2 linked regions of the Desulfomonile tiedjei DSM 6799 genome follow. The protein of the gene in region 1 interacts with the protein of each later gene in a pairwise test. Links are inferred from orthologs where the notes say so. Each region holds a gene or a part of one and is shown in the gene's direction. Other genes may lie near its edges. The genes, in order: rho and hfq.

Evidence for each region.
Region 2: the proteins of rho (region 1) and hfq interact in binary tests that used the Escherichia coli proteins (3 or more experiments, as listed by UniProt). The link is inferred for Desulfomonile tiedjei DSM 6799 from one-to-one orthologs.

Annotation. Positions count from the first base shown.
Region 1 is NC_018025.1:4,667,321-4,676,935, forward strand. What follows is about bases 2,953-5,833. They hold rho (transcription termination factor Rho), read left to right. Parts: upstream 2,953-3,706; coding sequence 3,707-4,960; downstream 4,961-5,833. Other genes in these bases: DESTI_RS19885 (DnaA/Hda family protein), read right to left, coding at 2,953-3,427; DESTI_RS19900 (DUF1385 domain-containing protein), read left to right, coding at 5,427-5,833. Outside these bases: DNA repair protein RecO, read right to left, coding at 1-237; DESTI_RS19870 (hypothetical protein), read right to left, coding at 483-1,859; more of DESTI_RS19885, read right to left, coding at 2,699-2,952; more of DESTI_RS19900, read left to right, coding at 5,834-6,395; prfA (peptide chain release factor 1), read left to right, coding at 6,404-7,483; DESTI_RS30900 (Ribbon-helix-helix protein, copG family), read right to left, coding at 8,045-8,221; DESTI_RS19915 (bifunctional riboflavin kinase/FAD synthetase), read right to left, coding at 8,710-9,615. UniProt on the Escherichia coli protein: Facilitates transcription termination by a mechanism that involves Rho binding to the nascent RNA, activation of Rho's RNA-dependent ATPase activity, and release of the mRNA from the DNA template.
Region 2 is NC_018025.1:5,417,015-5,426,558, forward strand. What follows is about bases 6,735-9,544. They hold hfq (RNA chaperone Hfq), read left to right. Parts: upstream 6,735-7,927; coding sequence 7,928-8,161; downstream 8,162-9,544. Other genes in these bases: miaA (tRNA (adenosine(37)-N6)-dimethylallyltransferase MiaA), read left to right, coding at 6,927-7,853; DESTI_RS23285 (exodeoxyribonuclease III), read right to left, coding at 8,461-9,240. In the rest of the region: SynChlorMet cassette protein ScmD, read right to left, coding at 1-169; DESTI_RS23240 (nucleotidyltransferase family protein), read right to left, coding at 347-1,453; DESTI_RS23245 (polysaccharide biosynthesis protein), read left to right, coding at 1,744-3,693; DESTI_RS23255 (YdcF family protein), read right to left, coding at 4,257-5,084; DESTI_RS23265 (hypothetical protein), read left to right, coding at 5,363-5,602; DESTI_RS29350 (polysaccharide deacetylase family protein), read right to left, coding at 5,754-6,677. UniProt on the Escherichia coli protein: RNA chaperone that binds small regulatory RNA (sRNAs) and mRNAs to facilitate mRNA translational regulation in response to envelope stress, environmental stress and changes in metabolite concentrations.

The DNA of each region.
Region 1 (9,615 bases):
GCCGAGATGACCGTGGAGAACCTGGGCTTCATCGATCCAGACCAGGTCATCTCGTTTTCTCTGCCGAAGCGTGAGATCGACCAGCGAAAACGGCTCTAGGTGTCCTCCAAAACGAATGCGACTCTTCTTGGAATTTTTCGCTATTCCTCTGAGCCAGCCAAGCTCGCGACTGAAGAAAATCACCAGTTCGTCTGCTTCGCCGCGGTCCTGTTTCTTGAGAATTAATGATTGCACCACGTATCGCCGCCGTAAGCCTGTCCCAGGCCAATGCGCGTCCAAAGCAGTAAGATTTAGGGAACCTTTTTGTGAAAAAGGTTCCCCAAACCCCTCCAAAAACTTTTAACACTGGCCGAACTCATCGTTTTGTCTATCGACAAGACGATGAGTTCGGCGAATGCTAGAAGTTCTTGGGAAGGGGTTCGGGGAAACACTTCTTACAAGAAGGGTTTCTCCGATTTTACTTCCTTGAATGCGAATAGATATCAGAATAGTTGTGCTCCTCCGAAGACCCTGTGTGTTTTCACCCATTCCTTCTGGAATTCCACCTCTGATTTTACCGATCCCGAAGATTCGGAAGCAATCTTCTCCAGAGCTTCCAAAGCTTGTTTCTGCATGGCGCGGTTCTGCAGAATGACAATTCCTCCTGCAGCTTTGGTAGCCGCTTCGTTAGCCGGGGCTCCTTTAATGCCGAGGATCGCCAAGGTGCTAATGCCGAGAGGTCGGAACACATGATCCTTGGGTCTACTTGCAGCGTACATCGCCGCGGAAAGGGCCTTGTAGTCAACCATGTCGTCAAGGCAACTCAAAGCGGTCTGAAGCAAATCGAGGCGACGACCGGCCAGTTGGACGAATGCCAAAGTTTTCTCCCGGTCGGCAGTCCGTTCTTGTACACGCGCCAGTTCTTCGGCTGCCCGTTTCTGAATACCGATCCCCCAGATCAGAAACCGTGCCCCACCCGGTTCATTGAGTATTTGTCGGCCGAAAGTGATGAGCCGTTTGTAAATGCTTTCGGCCACACGTGAGTTTCCTTGTTTTTCCGCTGCCTTGGCGCGCTCGATTGCCGCTTGGGCATACTCAGCGAACATTTCCCAGGGCATCGACGGGCGTTTATCGTCAGGCCCTGCCTTGAAGTCAGGCTGATAATGCTTGAGCAGATTGGCATGTTCTACGTTGACCGCTTTCAAAAACATCTGGACACCTTCGGCTTTGGGATCGATGCCCTTAGAACTGCGTTCCTTCGGATAGAGTCGTTCGAGTTCCCTGTATGCTTCCAGGGCTTTTCCCGAAGCCGGACGGCCCATGATCTCCTTGTCTTCCTCACCCGGCATTCCAATAGTGTTCATGACTTCGAGTGCAGTCTTGAACCGCAATTCTGCCTCGTTCTGTTCCGGAGTGGGGTACGGTTTTGTCCACTGCACAACATGCTCCATCGAGATCGGGCGTTCCAACCACCATGCTCCGTCCTCTGCGATCCAGAGGAGTACCATGCGGAATTCCGGGCGATTGGGATACGCAGGGCCCAGGTTCGGTCCAGTGAAGGTCATGGTACACTGGAATCGCTCAGTTGTACCGTCCTCGGATTTGATCCTCGCGTCCACACGGGAATTCGTGAGAGTCAGGACGTCGCTCCTGTACCGCTTGAGGAATTCCTGAACATCCTCTAATTTGATATCTTTTTCCGAGACTATCTCCGGATACGTCATGCTCAACACAGCAGCCGCGTCCTGTGCTTTAAACGCAGTGATGAATTTTTTCATGGCTATCTCGGGTTCTTCGGAAGAAGACAAAAATGACAAGACCCCTAGAAATCCCAGTATAGCCACACAAGGGTAATTGCGACCGAACAGTTTGACGAGCATGGTATTCTCCGGCTCCAAATAGAACACAGATCTCGGCGTCCTATCGCCAAAGCGCGTTGTCTGTTTACCTGTTTACATGAACTAATTCAAGGGGAACTTCGTTCGGGCGGAGAGTCAGACCAATATGCTTTCAAAGCAGTAACATCCGGGAACCTCTTCTGTAATTGTTAAAAAGGTTCTCGAACCCTCTTTGAATGCAAATCCGCATCAAACCGGAGTTAAGATCCGGAACTCTCATTGATTGGCAAGGGGCCACTCCAATTCTCTTCTGATAAGGCTGTTTCCAGGTCTTGATGAAAGGTTGCCATGGGGCGCTGTATGAATGAGTGAAGCAGCACGATAGCGGAGACGGCTAAGATCAATGCAGTGCTCTTCAAGAATATCTGTTTCCAGGAAATTTTGAAAAAGGCTATTTCGCCCAAAATGATTATCAGGGGCATAGTAACAGCATTTTCCTTGCTTAATACTGCACATACAAAAAGAACAAACGCGCCAATGTATCCAATAACCGGCCGAACCAACATTCCCGAACGCGATCGGAGTACAAAAGGAGAGATGAAAAATAGAAAAAACAGGCAAGAAGAGCCGCGCGTTGCCAAATATACAACGTTACCAGGTCCGGAGAGGATGCACCAAGAAGAAAAGGCCGCAAAGACAGGAAGTTAAGTAAATTTCCCATTCCGCAGCATGTAGAGCTGCAATCTTTAGCAAAAGAGCAATTAAGTACACCAGTACAGTGGAAGTTGCTGCCAACAGAAATAAGTTGACCATGCGAAAAGAAGACAGATCCCAACCGAAGAGTGATAATTCAAGAGGGAGAAAGACAGCGTTTCTGTACCCTACAGCAGACCGTCTTCTTCGAGAAGCTTGATGAGAGGCACGGTAATGCGACGTTTTAGCTGTAAGGATTTTCGATCCAGGATATCGACTATTCTCTCGAGCTCTTTAATGTTTCGCGATTTCCGCGTCACGAGATATCCTGCTACTTCTCTCGGGATACGAACATTCTTATCCCGCGCCATTTTATCCAGGATAAGCATGCGGACGGGATCCTCTGGTGGGGTCAGTTCCAGGACCAATCCCGACAGAATGCGCGATCTGAGGTGCGGATCGTCAGGCGAGAAATGGGCAGGGGACTCGCATGAGGCTATCAACAATGCAGCGCCCATACGTGTCAATTTGTTGAAGATCACGAGGAGAAGCGAACCAAGCTCGCGGTCGATGCGAGGAACATCGTCTACTGCGAGAGCAACGAGAGAATCCATGAGGTCGGGTCGAGCGGCCAGTTCCTCGAGTTCTTCAAACCGCGGCTCGGCCTTTTGTGGTATAATGATTCGTGCATGCGTTCCAGGAGCGGATTTTTGTTCCCATTCCGTGATAAACGCGTGCAACAAATGAGTCTTTCCCGTTCCCGGCGGCCCGAACAAAAAAATGTGGGGCAAAACACCGTCCGGAGAGAATAGGAGTGACCTGAGCGCAGTAACAGCACCCTCGTTCCCTTCATGAACGATGAGATTATCGAAGGTGTACCGGGGTGGCGTGGATAGCGGAAGGACAAGCTGCATCATGAAGCTCATTGTAGACCGGGAAGTCTTAATGATCAATGATGAATACTGCAACAAAGACTTGACAGGAACGGGTCTGTTGATTAATAAATAAGTATTGGAATATTTTTTTCTGATATTCATCCCTCCAGGAGCACATTCCATCCGAGGAAAAAATCACCGAACGCTGGGGTAATGCGCCATATCTGTAAAGAAGCGCGTACCTCGCCCTAGAGACTGCAGGCATTATTCCAAACCCAAGATTTATGCCCCCGCTGAAAGAAATGAGCCAGGAGAGCCCATATGGACGTTGCAGAGTTGAAAGAAAAAAAGGTTAGCGAACTTCTTTCTATAGCCAATTCGCTGGATGTAGAAGGCGCAAGCAGTATGCGCAAACAGGAGCTGATCTTCGCCATCCTTCAGGCCCACCAGCAGACCGAAAAGGAAGCTCCTATCAGGGGTGAAGGAGTGCTCGAAACGCTGCCCGATGGATTCGGTTTCTTGCGAGCACCTGATTACAATTATTTGCCCGGGCCTGATGACATCTATGTTTCGCCCAGCCAGATACGGCGGTTCAACATGAGAACCGGGGACACCATCGCGGGTTATATCCGTCCTCCCAAAGATACGGAGCGTTACTTTGCCCTGTTGAAGGTGGAGGCGATCAATACCGAGGATCCTGAAAAGATCAGGGATAAGGTCCTGTTCGACAACCTCACCCCGCTCTATCCGAACGACAGGTTGAAACTGGAAACCAGCCCCACAAATTACTCCATGAGGGTCATGGATCTTCTGACTCCCATCGGCAAAGGGCAGCGCGGGCTCATCGTTTCGCCACCGAAGGCCGGAAAGACCGTTTTGCTCCAGCAAATAGCCAACAGCCTGACCAGAAATCATCCGGAAGTCTATCTCATCGTGCTGCTCATTGACGAGCGTCCTGAAGAAGTCACCGACATGCAGCGGTCGGTCCGAGGAGAGGTCATCTCCTCAACCTTCGACGAACCGGCTCAACGTCACGTGCAAGTTGCCGATATGGTCATAGAGAAGGCAAAAAGGCTTGTAGAACACAAACGGGATGTTGTCATTCTCCTGGACAGCATCACCCGATTGGCGAGGGCTCACAACACCGTGGTCCCCCCGAGCGGAAAGATTCTCTCGGGTGGTGTCGATTCAAATGCGCTTCACAGGCCCAAACGCTTCTTCGGGGCAGCGAGAAATATCGAAGAAGGCGGAAGTCTGACGATCATTGCAACGGCTCTCATTGACACCGGCAGTAAAATGGACGAGGTTATTTACGAGGAGTTCAAAGGCACTGGTAACATGGAAATCCACCTTGACCGGCGTCTGTTGGAACGAAGAATTTTCCCGTGCATCGATATCAACCGGTCCGGAACCAGAAAAGAAGAACTCCTGCTAAGCCAACAGGATCTCCAGCGTATATGGTTGCTGAGAAAATTGCTGGCAGATATGAATTCAGTGGATGCCATGGAATTCCTCCTGGACAAAATCGTTCAGACCGATTCCAACCGAGAGTTCCTTGAAGTCATGAATAAATAAGTTCGAAATCCCGCATTCTGGAGCCCATGTATTGAGGGCGGATGCGGCGTGCAAAAATTCTCTTTTGACCGGAACCGTTTTCTGTTATATTGATCTGCTCAAAAGAGCTTAATGGAGGAAAAGGGAATGAAGAAGGATATTCATCCCGAATACCAAGAGACCGTTTTTAGATGCGCTTGCGGCGCGGAAGTAAAAACCCGCTCCACAAAACCCGAGTACCGCCTGGAAATTTGTTCCGCGTGTCACCCCTTCTTTACAGGAAAGCAGAAACTCGTGGACAGCGCCGGTAGGGTTGAGCGTTTCATGAAAAAATATGCCGATGCTGCTATTGCAACAGGCAAGAAACCGGCAAAAACCTCAAAGGTGAAACCGGCAATTAAACCTGCGGTAAAACCCAAGAAAGAAAAAGCCGAGAAACCGAAGAAGTAAGAGAAGAAGTTTTTCTTCATTATTGGTGCGGAGGCTCATGTTAATCAGCAATCAGTCGGGAGATGAAACGGCTCAAATCAGAGTGGGCGGCCAAGCGGTTATAGAAGGAATTATGATGCGCGCGCCCAAAACGTTTACCGTTGTGGTGCGTAGACCGGACGGTGACTTGTCAATTCGCGAGGATCGCTGGTACTCTCCTATGGAGAAATGGCCGATTCTGAGCAAACCGTTTCTGAGGGGCAGCGTGGTACTGTACGAATCACTCTTTAATGGAATCCAGGCCCTCACCTACTCTGCTCAGGAAGCTCTCGGAGAAGAAGAAGAGAAGCTCAGTCCCATGGCGCTGGGAGCTACTATAGCTCTTGCATTGGGTGGGGCTATTCTGCTTTTCGTGATTGTTCCGCATCTGGCCACTCTCGGCATCGGCACCTTGCTCAACACGGATTTGGGCGTACGAAGCGTATGGTTTCATGTAATTGACGGTATCATCAAAGTAAGCATTTTTATTGCCTACATTTTGCTGATTTCCTTGCTCAAGGATATTCGACGAGTATTTCAGTACCATGGCGCAGAGCACAAATCCATACACACGTATGAAAAAGGTGAAGATCTGACAGTCGAAAACGCCCGCAAACATTCCACGCTGCATGCGCGATGCGGGACCGCCTTTCTGCTACTGGTACTGGTGCTCAGTATTTTCATTTTTACTGCAGTCTTCCCCTTCCTGCCCAAAGATTTGTTGGGGAACAAGATTGTAACGAACGCTTTCTATATCCTGGTGAAGATAGCTTTGTTACTGCCCATCGCTGGATGCTCGTACGAGCTTATCCGCCTCGGCAATAAGTATCAGAATCCTGTACTGCAGGGATTCCTTTTGCCGGGAATGTGGCTTCAAAAGCTTACCACACGAGAACCGAGCGACGATCAGCTTGAAGTGGCTTTGGTGGCTCTGAAGAAAACATTGGAAAAAGAGGAATTACGGGCCCAACTGAATACAGCGGCCTGATCGATCTCATGCAGGTAATCGAAAAACTCGAAGAAATTAATCGCAGATATGAAGAGCTCAATGAAGAGCTTTCTCGACCGGATGTAATTTCCGATCCCGCAAAACTGAAGAAAGTGGCCAAAGAGCAGTCCGATCTTGCGGATATCGTGAAGGCGTACCACACCCTTTCCGATATACTCCGGGAAATCGACGATCTGGAAGCAATCATAGCGGCCGGAGACGACCCGGAGCTGGTGGAAATGGCTCGCGAGGATTTGCCGCAAATCAAAGAACGCGAATCCGACGTGCGGCAAGCGATTAACATATTGCTCCTCCCTAAAGATCCAAACGATGACAAGAACACCTTTCTTGAAATTCGTGCGGGGACAGGGGGAGAAGAAGCCGCTCTTTTTGCCGGAGATCTCTTCCGTGCCTATTGCCGATATGCAGAAGTCCGGAACTGGCGCGTGGAACTTATGTCTTCATCGCCGGCCGCGGCAGGCGGAATAAAAGAAGTGATCGCTCTTATTCACGGAAGCGGAGCCTACTCCAGACTGAAATTCGAACGCGGCGTTCACAGGGTTCAGAGAGTGCCGACTACCGAGTCTCAGGGGCGGATTCATACGTCTGCAGTGACTGTGGCTGTTCTCCCGGAAGCTGACGACGTGGAGATAGATATCGATCCCAAGGATTTGAAGATTGACGTGTACCGATCTTCCGGCCCCGGCGGTCAGAGCGTGAACACTACGGATTCAGCGGTACGGGTTACACACCTGCCCACAAACCTGGTAGTAACGTGCCAGGATGAGAAATCTCAGCACAAGAATAAGGCCAAGGCCCTGAAGATATTAAAGGCCCGCTTGCTGGACAGAATGGAAGAGGAAAGAAACGCGCAGATCAGCAAAGAGCGAAAAAATCAGGTGGGCTCAGGCGACCGTTCCGAGCGCATTCGGACGTACAATTTTCCTCAGAATCGAGTGACCGACCATCGGATCGGCCTGACCCTCTACAAACTGGATGGTGTGCTTGAGGGCAAGCTCGACGAAATTATCGATCCCCTTATTTTCCACGCACAGACGCAAGCAATCCAGGAAGGCTTCACTCAGTAATAAATAGAGACGGATATTTTTGCAGGAAGCTACCCCGCAAACGCCCACATGCGCTAACTTACCGCCACGTTCGCCCGTCTTTTTTCGGAGAGACGTCAACTGAGTATATAGGAATTGCAAAAATTAATGTCCGATTGAGGACAGGGGTATTGGTAGGTGCCGTGCCTCCGTGCCGGCACGTCTTCAATATGATCAATAATATCGACAGGATGGACCGACAGGGGAGGGACTGTCTCAAAATTCTCAAATGCATACAAATCGTGCCACGATTCTCCATCCGAGTAGGGGCAGACCAATGCGTCTGCCCTGATTTGGGCGGACACACGGGTCCGCCCCTACCAGTCAGGCGGGAAGGATGATGAGAAATACGTGCCAGGGTCTGGGACAAATTTCGATTTTTGAGACACATTCGGGATGCCGGTCCCTACCATGAGCTGGTCGTGCTCGGGTCTCCGTGCCGGGGTCAATAGAAATTGACACCGATTGGCCGAGAGCAGTCCGACAACAAAAATCCCCTCTCTCTACTGTCGTATGCAGCCGGAGATGAATGGAAGGGATTACCTACCCTCTCCGTCTCAGGGATGTTCCTTTGAGCACGGCTTTTCGCTGCTCTTCGGGGATACGTGTGAAGTGATCCACAGCGGCAATGACCAGGTCTCTGGGGGATTCTCCGTAGCGTTCAGCCATCTGCTCCAGCTTTTTCAGAAGATCTTCGGGAAGACTGAATTCTTCAGACATTAGTTGCTCCGAATTCCAGGACAGCAGAAGGATGCCGATATCCCTAGGATGAGGTCTTAGATGGGAAGAGTTTACCCAGGAAGATGTATACGATAGAGGAAACCGCCACCCATAGTCCAAAATCAAGCGCCCACCCTGCAACTATTGGGAAATCTCGGATCGGATCAAAATCGTACTTCTGGCGAGCTACTCTGGTTAAGATGTACGCGATTATGAAGGTTGTAATAAATTTGTGGCGGCTAATGCATCTAGCGATTTCTTTTGGGAGGTCACGGAAAACAACCGCTATCTCGTCTATAATCGACAAGGTGGAAAAGCCCTCCTCGTGCTGATTGACTACGTGCAAAATACTCCTCCACTCCATTCTGGTCAATCAGGTTTCAACTACGCTTATGTGAAGGCCTTATTGTTCTTCACTGATGTGAGAATCCTTCTGACGATTCCGGATGAGTTCCTGTTTGATAACAATTAGAATCCAAGTGTTTCGATTACGGTATTATGGGCGACGAAGTAGTTATACGGCGGCTGGTCTCTACATCGCGGCGTATTTGTTCCCGCAACTCGTCCACCGAGGCAAAGGTCATCTCTGCCCTCAATCTTTCCACAAGATAAACTCGGATCACCTGACCGTAAATGTTTCGATCGAAATCCAGAATATGCACTTCATAAGAGACTCTGCGATCCTTGAATGTGGGATTGTAACCGATATTCATGACCGCTTTGTACATTTCTTCGCCAACGCGACAATAGACCGCATACACCCCTTCAGGTGGATGGAGCTTCACTTCGGGTTTGATATTCGCAGTAGGAAATCCCAGCCCCTTGCCGCGGTGATGACCGTGAATCACTCGGCCTTCGATTATGAACTCGCGTCCCAGAAGCTCGTTCGCTTCGCGAATCTCTCCATTCATGAGGTGCTCTCGTATTCGACTTGAGGAGACCACGACTCCATTAGCTGTCACGGGCGGAATTACGTGAACAGCGAATCCGAGTTCCGGAGCCATATCCTTCAAGATGTGGGGAGTCCCTGCCCTCCCTTTTCCGAATCGATAGTTGGTGCCTATAAACAGGTGTTTTACGCCAAGCTCTTCCACGAGCACGTTCTGCACGAAGTCTTCGGGACTCTGTTTAGCGAAATCCTCGGTGAACTCCGCCAGCACGAGCACGTCTATCCCCATATGCTCGAGAATATCTGCCCGCTCCCGGGGAGTGGTAATTCTCGGGATATCGGGTACTTTTTTCAATACGAGCCGCGGATGCGGGTCAAAAGTGTAGACTACCGCATCACGACCTTTCCTGTGTGCCGATTCAACAGTTTTCCTGAGAATCTCCTGATGTCCCAGATGAACACCGTCGAAGTTTCCCAGGGCTACGGATGGAGCATTGAAGTGCTG
Region 2 (9,544 bases), 750 kb from region 1 along the record:
GGATCTCGTGTTCCGTGTGCTCGCCGTCCAGCAGTTTCCAGACAAACACCCCTATAGGATTCATCCCGAAGCCGTCACCGGTGTCGGGATCGAATAATATTGCCCAATCGTCGAATTCTTCCCTCAGAACCAGTTGCGAGTTTGCTATGGGTTTTGCGTTCTTATCCACAAGAATTCTTTCTATCGTGAGATCTAATCGAGGCTGTCGGGCGACTTGAATCAGATCTGCTCTTCGTTAGCGATCATGCCCTATTGCGGATAGTGGAAGATATTCCATCAGACTGCCCATTTATGTCAAGGAAGAAAATGATCCGGAAAATTCAAGGCTTGACGTAAGTAGTCTTTATCAGCGTTTGTTGGTGAAAAGGTTTCTGAAGCTCAGCCACTTGGACTTTACATATTCCAGGGGATCGCTGGTACGGAGCACAGCCATACGGTATTCCGCGGAAGGAAACAGCCTGAGCTTCACGAAATGCAGTTTACTCGCCCAGTCAGGTTCTTGGAGTATTCGGGCAACTATTCGCCACACGTAACGAAACCGGTTCTGCGCAATTCTCTTTTCCATTGCAGACGGTCTGTACGCGGCAAAGGACTTCAAAACGGCTGCCGGCACTTGAGCACCCCAGGCACTCGCCAATTCCTGCATCATAATCCCCACAGGATAGACCACACCGAGATTCTCACAGAGAGACAGGATCTCGTTCCAATCCGTTTGTAGTCTTTCCAGCATTAGCATGAGATCCAGATAGTCTCTGAAGCGTGTGGCAGAGCTCAAAGCATGGATCGCCACATTGATTGTGTTCAGTTCAGGCGAGAGAAATCGTATCTTGCAACCAAAGATCTCAGTGTCGTAGGAATGTGCCCATACATCGCTTTCAGGTAAACGGTAATAATCAAGAAGCCTCAGCTCGGAATGGAGGTCCACCACTTCAGGCCTGATTCCGGGCCGCATATAGGGACGGGATGGGTAAAGGTGCGGTTTGAAAGATTCCGGGACATCGATCATGAGGACATATCCGAGGGTTTTCAGGATCTCCTGCACGACCGCAAGGTCTTTTCGCAAGACCATTACATCTACGTCGCACATGGGTCTGATAGCGGGATTCTTGTACACGAATGTGCCGAGATATGCTCCCTTGAGGAGAACCAGTGGAACGTCCTGTTGAGAGCATGCTTCTGCGATGCGACGCATACACGATTCGTGTATGAGGTTTTCTAAACAGCTTTGGTGGTAATCTTTCCGTAATGCGTCGAGAAAAGGTTCCGAGAATCCCAATTCAGGTCTGGTGTGAAGAAAAGCATAAAGCCAGGGAGCAAGGCCATGCAGCCGTATCGAACGTAAGTGTCTTTCGTCCCAGTGGGCGCACCAGTCTTCCGAGGGTACTCTGTCGAATACCGATTCCCGGCATAAAAGGCGGACCTGTTCCTGAATATCAACCGGATTCTGAATCATGAACACCAAAAACTCTTTACATAACGGTTACGTCTCAACACATCCGAGCGTTGCGGAATTAATGCTTGCCTTTCCGTACGCTGCCATCCATAATCACCGATAACACCAATCCGCTTTCAAAAAGGTTCCTCGAGTATTACCGGATTCCGCGGCAATGATCCACAGTTATTGTTTGACTTGAATGCTCACAATAGAGCATAACAATCGTTCTTCGTCGTAACGATTGATTCTTGCGGCCGAATATCCCCCAGCCTAAACAGAACAGTCAGCAATGGGGAGACTGACAGACAATGACTTCCACCGAGCTTCTCAAAATCATTCTCAGGAAAGGTCAGCTCATCGTTAAGGTCCTGGGAAAGTACATCAGCTTTAACCAGTGTCTTTTTGCGGCGGTCTTCCTTTTGTCTGCGGCAAGCTTTTGGCTCTCCTATGAAATCCGTTTCGATTTTAACGTGCCGCACCACTTTGCCGGACAGCGCCTTCTTTTGCTCCTGTATGTTTCCCTTCTCAAACTGACCTTCTTTTATCTTTTGCGGGGACATGGCAGTAACTGGCGGTATGTAGGTATTAGCGATGTCCCGAATCTCTTTTTTCATTGCGTGCTCTGCAGCACCACATTGTTTGCTGTAGGGTACGTGTCGGAGCGTCTGTGGATTCCACGCGGCGTAGTGCTGATCGATTTTTTCATGAGCATCGTCTTTATTGGCGGAAGCAGAGTAGGATTGCGCGTTCTCAGGGAAAAAATACGGCTCATACTGCGGACACGCTCATCCGGTAAAGAGACTCGCGCAGTGATTATAGGCGCTGGCGATGCAGGAGAGATGATCGTTCGGGAAATTGCGCGAGATACCGGCTCAAGAATCAAGATTGCTGCTATCTTCGACGATGATCCGAAGAAGCAGGGTCATACCATACATGGAATAAGAGTAGTGGGAGGAGTGGACCACATTTCCGCTTACGCCCAGGACAACAAGTTCGATACCGCTATGATAGCAATTCCTTCCGCACGCAATGCAGACATGCGGCGGATACACCGCATCCTCAAGACTCTGGATATCAAGGTCAAGACATTGCCGGGTCTCAATGAGATTATTCATGGATCGGCAAAGCTGACCCAGTTGCGGGACATTACCATTTCCGACCTCCTCGGCCGCGAAGAGATCAATATAGATACCGAACTCCTGAAAAAACTCATTTTCCGGAAAACTGCTCTGGTTACCGGAGCAGGAGGGAGCATCGGCTCGGAGCTTTGCAGACAGATACTAAAACGCGAGCCTGAGCGGTTAATTCTCTTGGAACGGACAGAGAACAGCCTTTTTCATGTGAACAGGCAGTTGAGAGAAGTGCACCCGGACATCCCCATTGTCCCTGTCCTGTGTGATGTGAGGGACACGGTAAGAGTGGAGGAGGTGTTCCAAGAATTCAGACCTGAATTGGTGTTTCATGCCGCGGCTCATAAGCATGTTCATATGCAGGAACTCAATCCCTCGGAATGCGTCAAGAATAATATTGCAGGAATGCAGACATTGGCACGCACGTGCGATCGACACGGAGTCTCCCGTTTTCTCCTCATTTCCACGGACAAGGCGGTGAATCCCACGAGCGTAATGGGGGCCACCAAGAGAGTCTGCGAGCTATACTGCCAAGCATTCGGCATGGTCAGCGACACAAAATTTCTCTCTGTTCGATTCGGAAATGTGCTGGCATCCGAAGGGAGTGTCGTCCCAATCTTCATGGATCAGATCGCCCGAGGCGGTCCAATCACGGTGACTCACCCGGAAATGCGCCGTTATTTCATGACAATCCCTGAGGCCGTGACATTGGTGCTCCAGGCGGCTGCTCTCGGAAACTCAGGCGAAATCATGGCCCTGCAAATGGGTGAACCAATCAAAATCATGGATTTGATACAACATCTGCTTATGCTCATGGGAAAAGAGCCTGATGAGATTCCCATCGTATTTGTAGGGCCCAGACCGGGTGAGAAGCTCTTCGAAGAATTGACCGCGCCTTCAGAGAGCAACATGGCCACCACACATACAAACATCAAAATATTTAATCGAGATAGCGTCGATCCAGGGAAACTGATCGCTTCCATTGACAAGGCTGTGGAACGCGTCATGAGAGGGGTCGATGCAGACACAGTCCGGCTGATATTGCAGGAGCTTGTCCCGGAATACTCTCCGGCTGAAGGCTCCGAATACCCGAAGCTTTCTGCATATGCGGGATCGAGATCGAATTAACGCTGTTCAAAGCAGCAGCATACGGGAAATTCTCCTAATGGCCGTCTGTGGTCCGGTGGATCACGACAATGCAGATCTGGTAGGGGCATCTCTTGTGGGTGCCCGGTAGAACCGGCCTCTGTTCTGGTCATTCCCCAGAGGCAGGCCTCCGTGTTTGAGGACCCCTGTCGCTGGCTGCAGCCGCGATTCCAACACTCCGTACGCCAGGGATAAACCCGACATTTTCGATTCAGAGCTGAGCCCGATTCTTAAAAGATTTCTCCAATTCGTAATCATTCAGTTTTGAGCGGGCATTAGGGAGTTCTGCGCCCTGGAAGGGCGGCTCAATACTAGCCACGGGTGTCAACCCGTGGACAGCGCCAAGTCCATGAGTATGGTTCAACGACCCTGAAAGGGTCGACCAAAAGGCAATGATTTCCAAATCCATTGGTGGACCCTTTCAGGGTCTTGAAGGCAAAAGACTTCCCGTCGCTTCCGTGGGTTTGCACCCACGGCTACTATTGGGTAGCCCCTGTGGGGCTGCAGAAACCTTTTCCATACATAACTGAATGGTTACTCCAATTTTACCTGTTCGATTGAATATCCGAATAAATCGTTTTCGGCGTCCCGAGATTCCCTCCATCCTTCAGCCAAAGAAAAAGCATTCCCAGATATTCGTGGATCGCCGTATTGCACTCGGCCAGGGCGTTCGCTCGAGGGAAAAGGCGCGCCACGGTAGGCACGAAGGTCTTCCCTTGAAAATCGCATGGAGCCGGAATAGGATCCAATCCAACCCGCCTGAAATTCACGAGTGCTCGGTTCATATGACTCGCGCTTGTTACCAGGGCAAACTTTTGGTTTTCGAGAAGTGGTTTCAGCAAGCGAGCTTCTTCTTCAGTGTCCAGAGAACGGCTTTCCAATATGATCGCATCTCCGGGAATACCCATTTCATGCGCAAAAGCAGCCATTCCTTCTGCCGTAGTTATGACCCCCGGACTATCGCTTCCTCCGGAAAAAACCAGCTTGGCTCCGGGAATTCTTTTCCACAAACGGATACCCTCGAGCGTTCGTATCAGGGATGTGCTGGCGATCCGATCCGCTGGAGTCAGGCTGCCGGCCCTGACGTCTCCACCAAGCACAACTACATACCGGACGTCCAGCCGCGAAAGCTCCGATGGATCGGCATAGGTTCCCGCTTTGCTTTCAAGATTACGGAACAGATTGAAGGATGTTATCGGCAGAGACATGATCAACAAAATCGCCCCCGATCCCGCGAAAAAAGCGAAGCAGATCTTGTTCTTTTTTCCGGCAAGCCACAGCACCATTCCCATGAGCCACAGGAGGAGAGAAAACCCGACCGGATAAACAAACACACTTACAACCTTTTTGAGAGTGTACGCCAAAAAATCCATTCAGTTATCCTTGAAATATAAAATCGTGTTCCGCGTCCGGCATCGATTACGGTTTGGAGGCATTCGTTCAAAGGAAAAATGTGCCTCTTTACCCCAGTCGTGAGAAGAAAATCTCCCGATTCCATCGGCATTTGAAAACCGATTATCACCGCATAGCAAAATAAGATGCATTTTTCAATGGTTGAAGCAAATGTCTCGATTTTCTTCATGCATATTTGTGTTGACATCCCTTGGAAAAAAATGTATCCATGGAGCATCAATCTGTCGGAAAGTAAGCCATGAAAAAGAAGATTCTGGTACTCTTAATGATTTTGAGCCTATCCTATCCGGCTGCATCCCATGCCTTCGGGATATTGAGATACACGTTTGATGCAATTGCGAATCAGCTCGGTCTGGATAGGGGACCCGTGCCTAAAGTATTTCCTCAACTGCCTCCGACCGGTTTCGATGCCCACGGAAAGCCGTTGAGCAATCATCCCGACGCCAATCGAATCTATATTCAGGCCGAAGGTTTCTAGTTCGGATACGATTGCCGGTCTTCTTCTGTTCCCCTTTTCTTATGAGTGCGGTTCCACTTGAATGTGGTTCTGCGGCACGTAAGAGCCATTCATTCCCATCGCGAAATCCCTTCCACTCGCCATACGTGTAGATTCTATAATAGAAAGCGTGCTATCTGTTCAGGGAGCTGTTGAGTATCGGCAAGATGTCGTCCAGAGTCAAAGAAGAAGGCGATTCGGTTCCGCCATAAAGAGAAAGCGGAAGTGAAACGAGCTTTCGAGTCTCCACCGCTTGCAACATTGCAGGAAGATTATCGGCAGTCTTTCCTCGATCGTGCAGGAGGACAACATCCCGCGGTTTCGCTCGATACATCGTTCCGATAACTTGCGCGGAAGAGCGCGCATACCAGTACAGTTCCATGCGCCAATCATTCGTGTCCAAGTCCCACCCGGCAATTTGGTAACCCAGATCCAATAATACTTCGTCACAGGCTTGTCTCGTGCTCTGCGAACCTGAATCGCCGTATGGAAATCGGAAGAATCTGTTTTGATTTGTGGGCGAAACTCCGGATTCCTCGATTACCTCTTCAATTAGCGCATGAGTGGCAGTAATTTCTTTCTGTGCCCGCTTGGTGGAAATCCAGGAAAAATTGGGATGCTCGTATGAGTGATTGGCTATCTCATGGCCTTCATGTAATGCTTTTACAGCCAGGTGCCGAAGCTTGGGATTAGCCAGATTCCGCCCGATCACAAAGAAGGTGGCCTTGTGTTTTCTCGCTGCAAGGTGCTCCAATATGTGCGCAGTGCAGAACATGGGGCCGTCGTCGAATGTGAGAAATAACGGCTGCTGGACATCGCCGGTATCATCATGCACTTTATTTTGTTGCTGTTTTTTCGGAGGCGACATTTCGCCTCGTCTGGGTTCTATGTAATCAGGATGCGAATACAGGAGAGAAGTCAACTCATCCACAAGAGAAAAGCCCGGTGAATTGGTCACGACAATTCCACTAGTACTCAGTGCAAGGAAACGTCGTCTGGTCAAACGAGTTTCTCGACTCCTGGATTCGGCGTGAATCTTCACAGTGAACGATGTCATTGCAAATCCGAGAAAAGTTGTTCGGAAGCGCTATTATATAAATAACAGGTTCTAAAGTCAAAAATATAGTGCTATTTCATGCAAAACACGCCTAATCTTTCTTAGAGATTGGCGCCGGCGGATGTTGCAGCCTAATGAGTTACAATTTCCAACATATGGCTGAATGCAGAGAGATGCATTATACTCTCTGATGAAATGGTCAAGAATCGTTAAGGAAAATCGAACCCATCTGTGTGGATTAGGAAGCACGTGATTGCAGAACAGAAACCAAAGATTATCATTGTTGCAGGCCCCACCGCTGCGGGCAAGACCGATATAGGAATCCGACTTGCCGAGCGCATTCAGGGAGAAATCGTATCCGCCGATTCAGTCCAGGTCTATCGGCACATGGATATCGGGTCGGCGAAACCTTCACCGGACGAACAAGCTATCGTGCCCCATCACATGATCGACATAAAGGACCCTGATGAGAGCTTTTCAGCGGGCGAATACGTTCGTGAAGCGCGGAAAATAATACAGGATATCGTGGAGCGAGGACGTGTTCCTCTTGTTGTGGGAGGCACAGGACTGTATATTAAATTATTACGGGCGGGAATGGCTGACCTTCCGTCTGCAGATGAGAACTTGAGAAATATGTTGCGTGAATCCGAGCAAAACGAGCCGGGCTCTCTTTTCACGAAACTTTCTGCAATCGATCCGCAGACTGCCATTAAGACCGGCCCCCGCAATCTGACCAGAATCATCAGAGCTCTGGAGATTTATGAAATTACCGGGAAAAAAATGTCTCAGATTTATGAAGAACATGCTTTCAGAGACATGCCGTACACTTTTCTTTATATCGGATTGACACCCGAGAGGTCACATTTGTACGAACGGATTGATAACCGGGTTGACAGTATGATAGAGGGTGGATTATTGGATGAAACGGAAACGTTATATGAGCTCGGCTACGGCCGGGAGCTAAAATCCATGCAATCTCTCGGATATCGACATGCCGGGATGATTCTAGCCGGAGAAATGGATCTCCAGGCGGCAACGGACCTGCTGAAGAGGGATACCCGACATTTTGCAAAGAGGCAGTTTACTTGGTTTCGTTCCGAACCCGATGTCTTGTGGTTTGATCCTAGAGAAATCAAGGGGATCGGATGTGTGGTTACAAATTTTCTCGGCGCATAGCTTGTGACCGGGATTTTTCCCCCGGATCGGCTTGATCTGCCGTTACCTGGGGATGAGTGCACGGGGGTGCGGAAATGCCGAAGACTCATTTCAATATTCAAGATCAGTTTCTTAATCAAGTTCGAAAAGCACGTATAGAAGTGCAGGTGCTTCTCGTGTCGGGCGAATCCATTAAGGGATATGTCCGCAGTTTCGACAGCTTTTGCATAATCATTGAAGACAGGGATGACATCAGGCTGGTGTACAAGCATGCTCTCAGTCTTATTCAGGCTGCGGAGCCCGGTGCCAAGATACCTGGGCTTGTATAAAAACATTCGGATCGGATTCGACAAGGGTGGGGTTCCGGTTGAACAAGGAACTCCGCCTGTCCGTAATACCGATTCGCTTTTCTTCTCATAATCTGGGAGGCCGAGGTATCCTTCGCTCCGGACGATGCAAAGCCGTCTAATCACTCCGCTGAGAACACCTCGGCCTTCGCCATCTTATATGCATAATTGCGAAATGATATAAGATCGCTCCCTGGAGGGTACCGTCCTGCGTACAGCGGGGTGGGCGCTTTCACAATCAAAGATGATCCCCACAAGGTTCTTTTAGAAATGATGGGAATCTAAGCCGTTTCCAAATCGACGCCGACAGGACAGTGGTCGGATCCCATCACTTCCGGCATGATGTAGGCTCGCTTCACGGAGGGTAACATTTCTTTCGTGACGAATACGTAATCGATTCTCCAACCCACGTTCCTCTTTCTCGCCCCTGATTTCAGATCCCACCAGCTATACTCAACCGCATCAGGATAGGCATGGCGAAACGTGTCAACATACCCCTCCGAGACCACCTTATCCATCCATCGACGTTCTATCGGCAAAAAACCGGAAACTTTCTCGTTCGCTTTGGGGCGGGCCAGGTCTATTTCGTTGTGAGCGGTATTCACGTCCCCGACAAAAACAAGGCGAGGCTGCTCTTTTCGTAATTCCTGAAGCATTGAGAGGAATGCATCATAAAATTCCATTTTGTACTGCAGTCTCTCCGGCCCCATCTTCCCATTGGGGAAGTACACATTGAACAAGATGAAATCAGGAAAATCCAAACGCAAAAATCGGCCCTCCACATCGAATCGATCGATACCCATAGTCAGTCCTACGCTTGTAGGCCGCTCTTTCGTGTACACCGCCACACCGCTATATCCTTTTCTCTGGGCGCAATTCCAATAGGAAGTGTAGCCGGGGGGCTCTGTCAGGCATATTTCGAGATTATCCGGTTGAGCTTTTATCTCCTGGAGACACAGGATATCCGGAGACTCTCTCTCCAGCCATTCCAGAAAGCCCTTCTTTTGAACTCCCCTGATTCCGTTTACATTCCAACTGAGCAGTCGCGTGATCCTTGACATGATGGTCCTCGCAACCGATAGACGGCGTGTTTTTGTACCAAAGTGCTTTCATAGAAGGAATATTGAGAAACCTGTTATTTGCCGATCCCGGCAAATCTCCTTCGCTACGAACGGCACCGCCTGACTTCGCTTCGGAGACATGCCGGTCCGGGATTTGCTGGACGTTACTTCTTTGAACGCACATTTGTATAGTAGGTCCCAAAACTAAAAAATCCGACCATGGGGCCGGAATCGTTTTCTGGTGCCGAAGGCCGGACTCGAACCGGCACGAGCTTTCGCCCGCCACCCCCTCAAGATGGTGTGT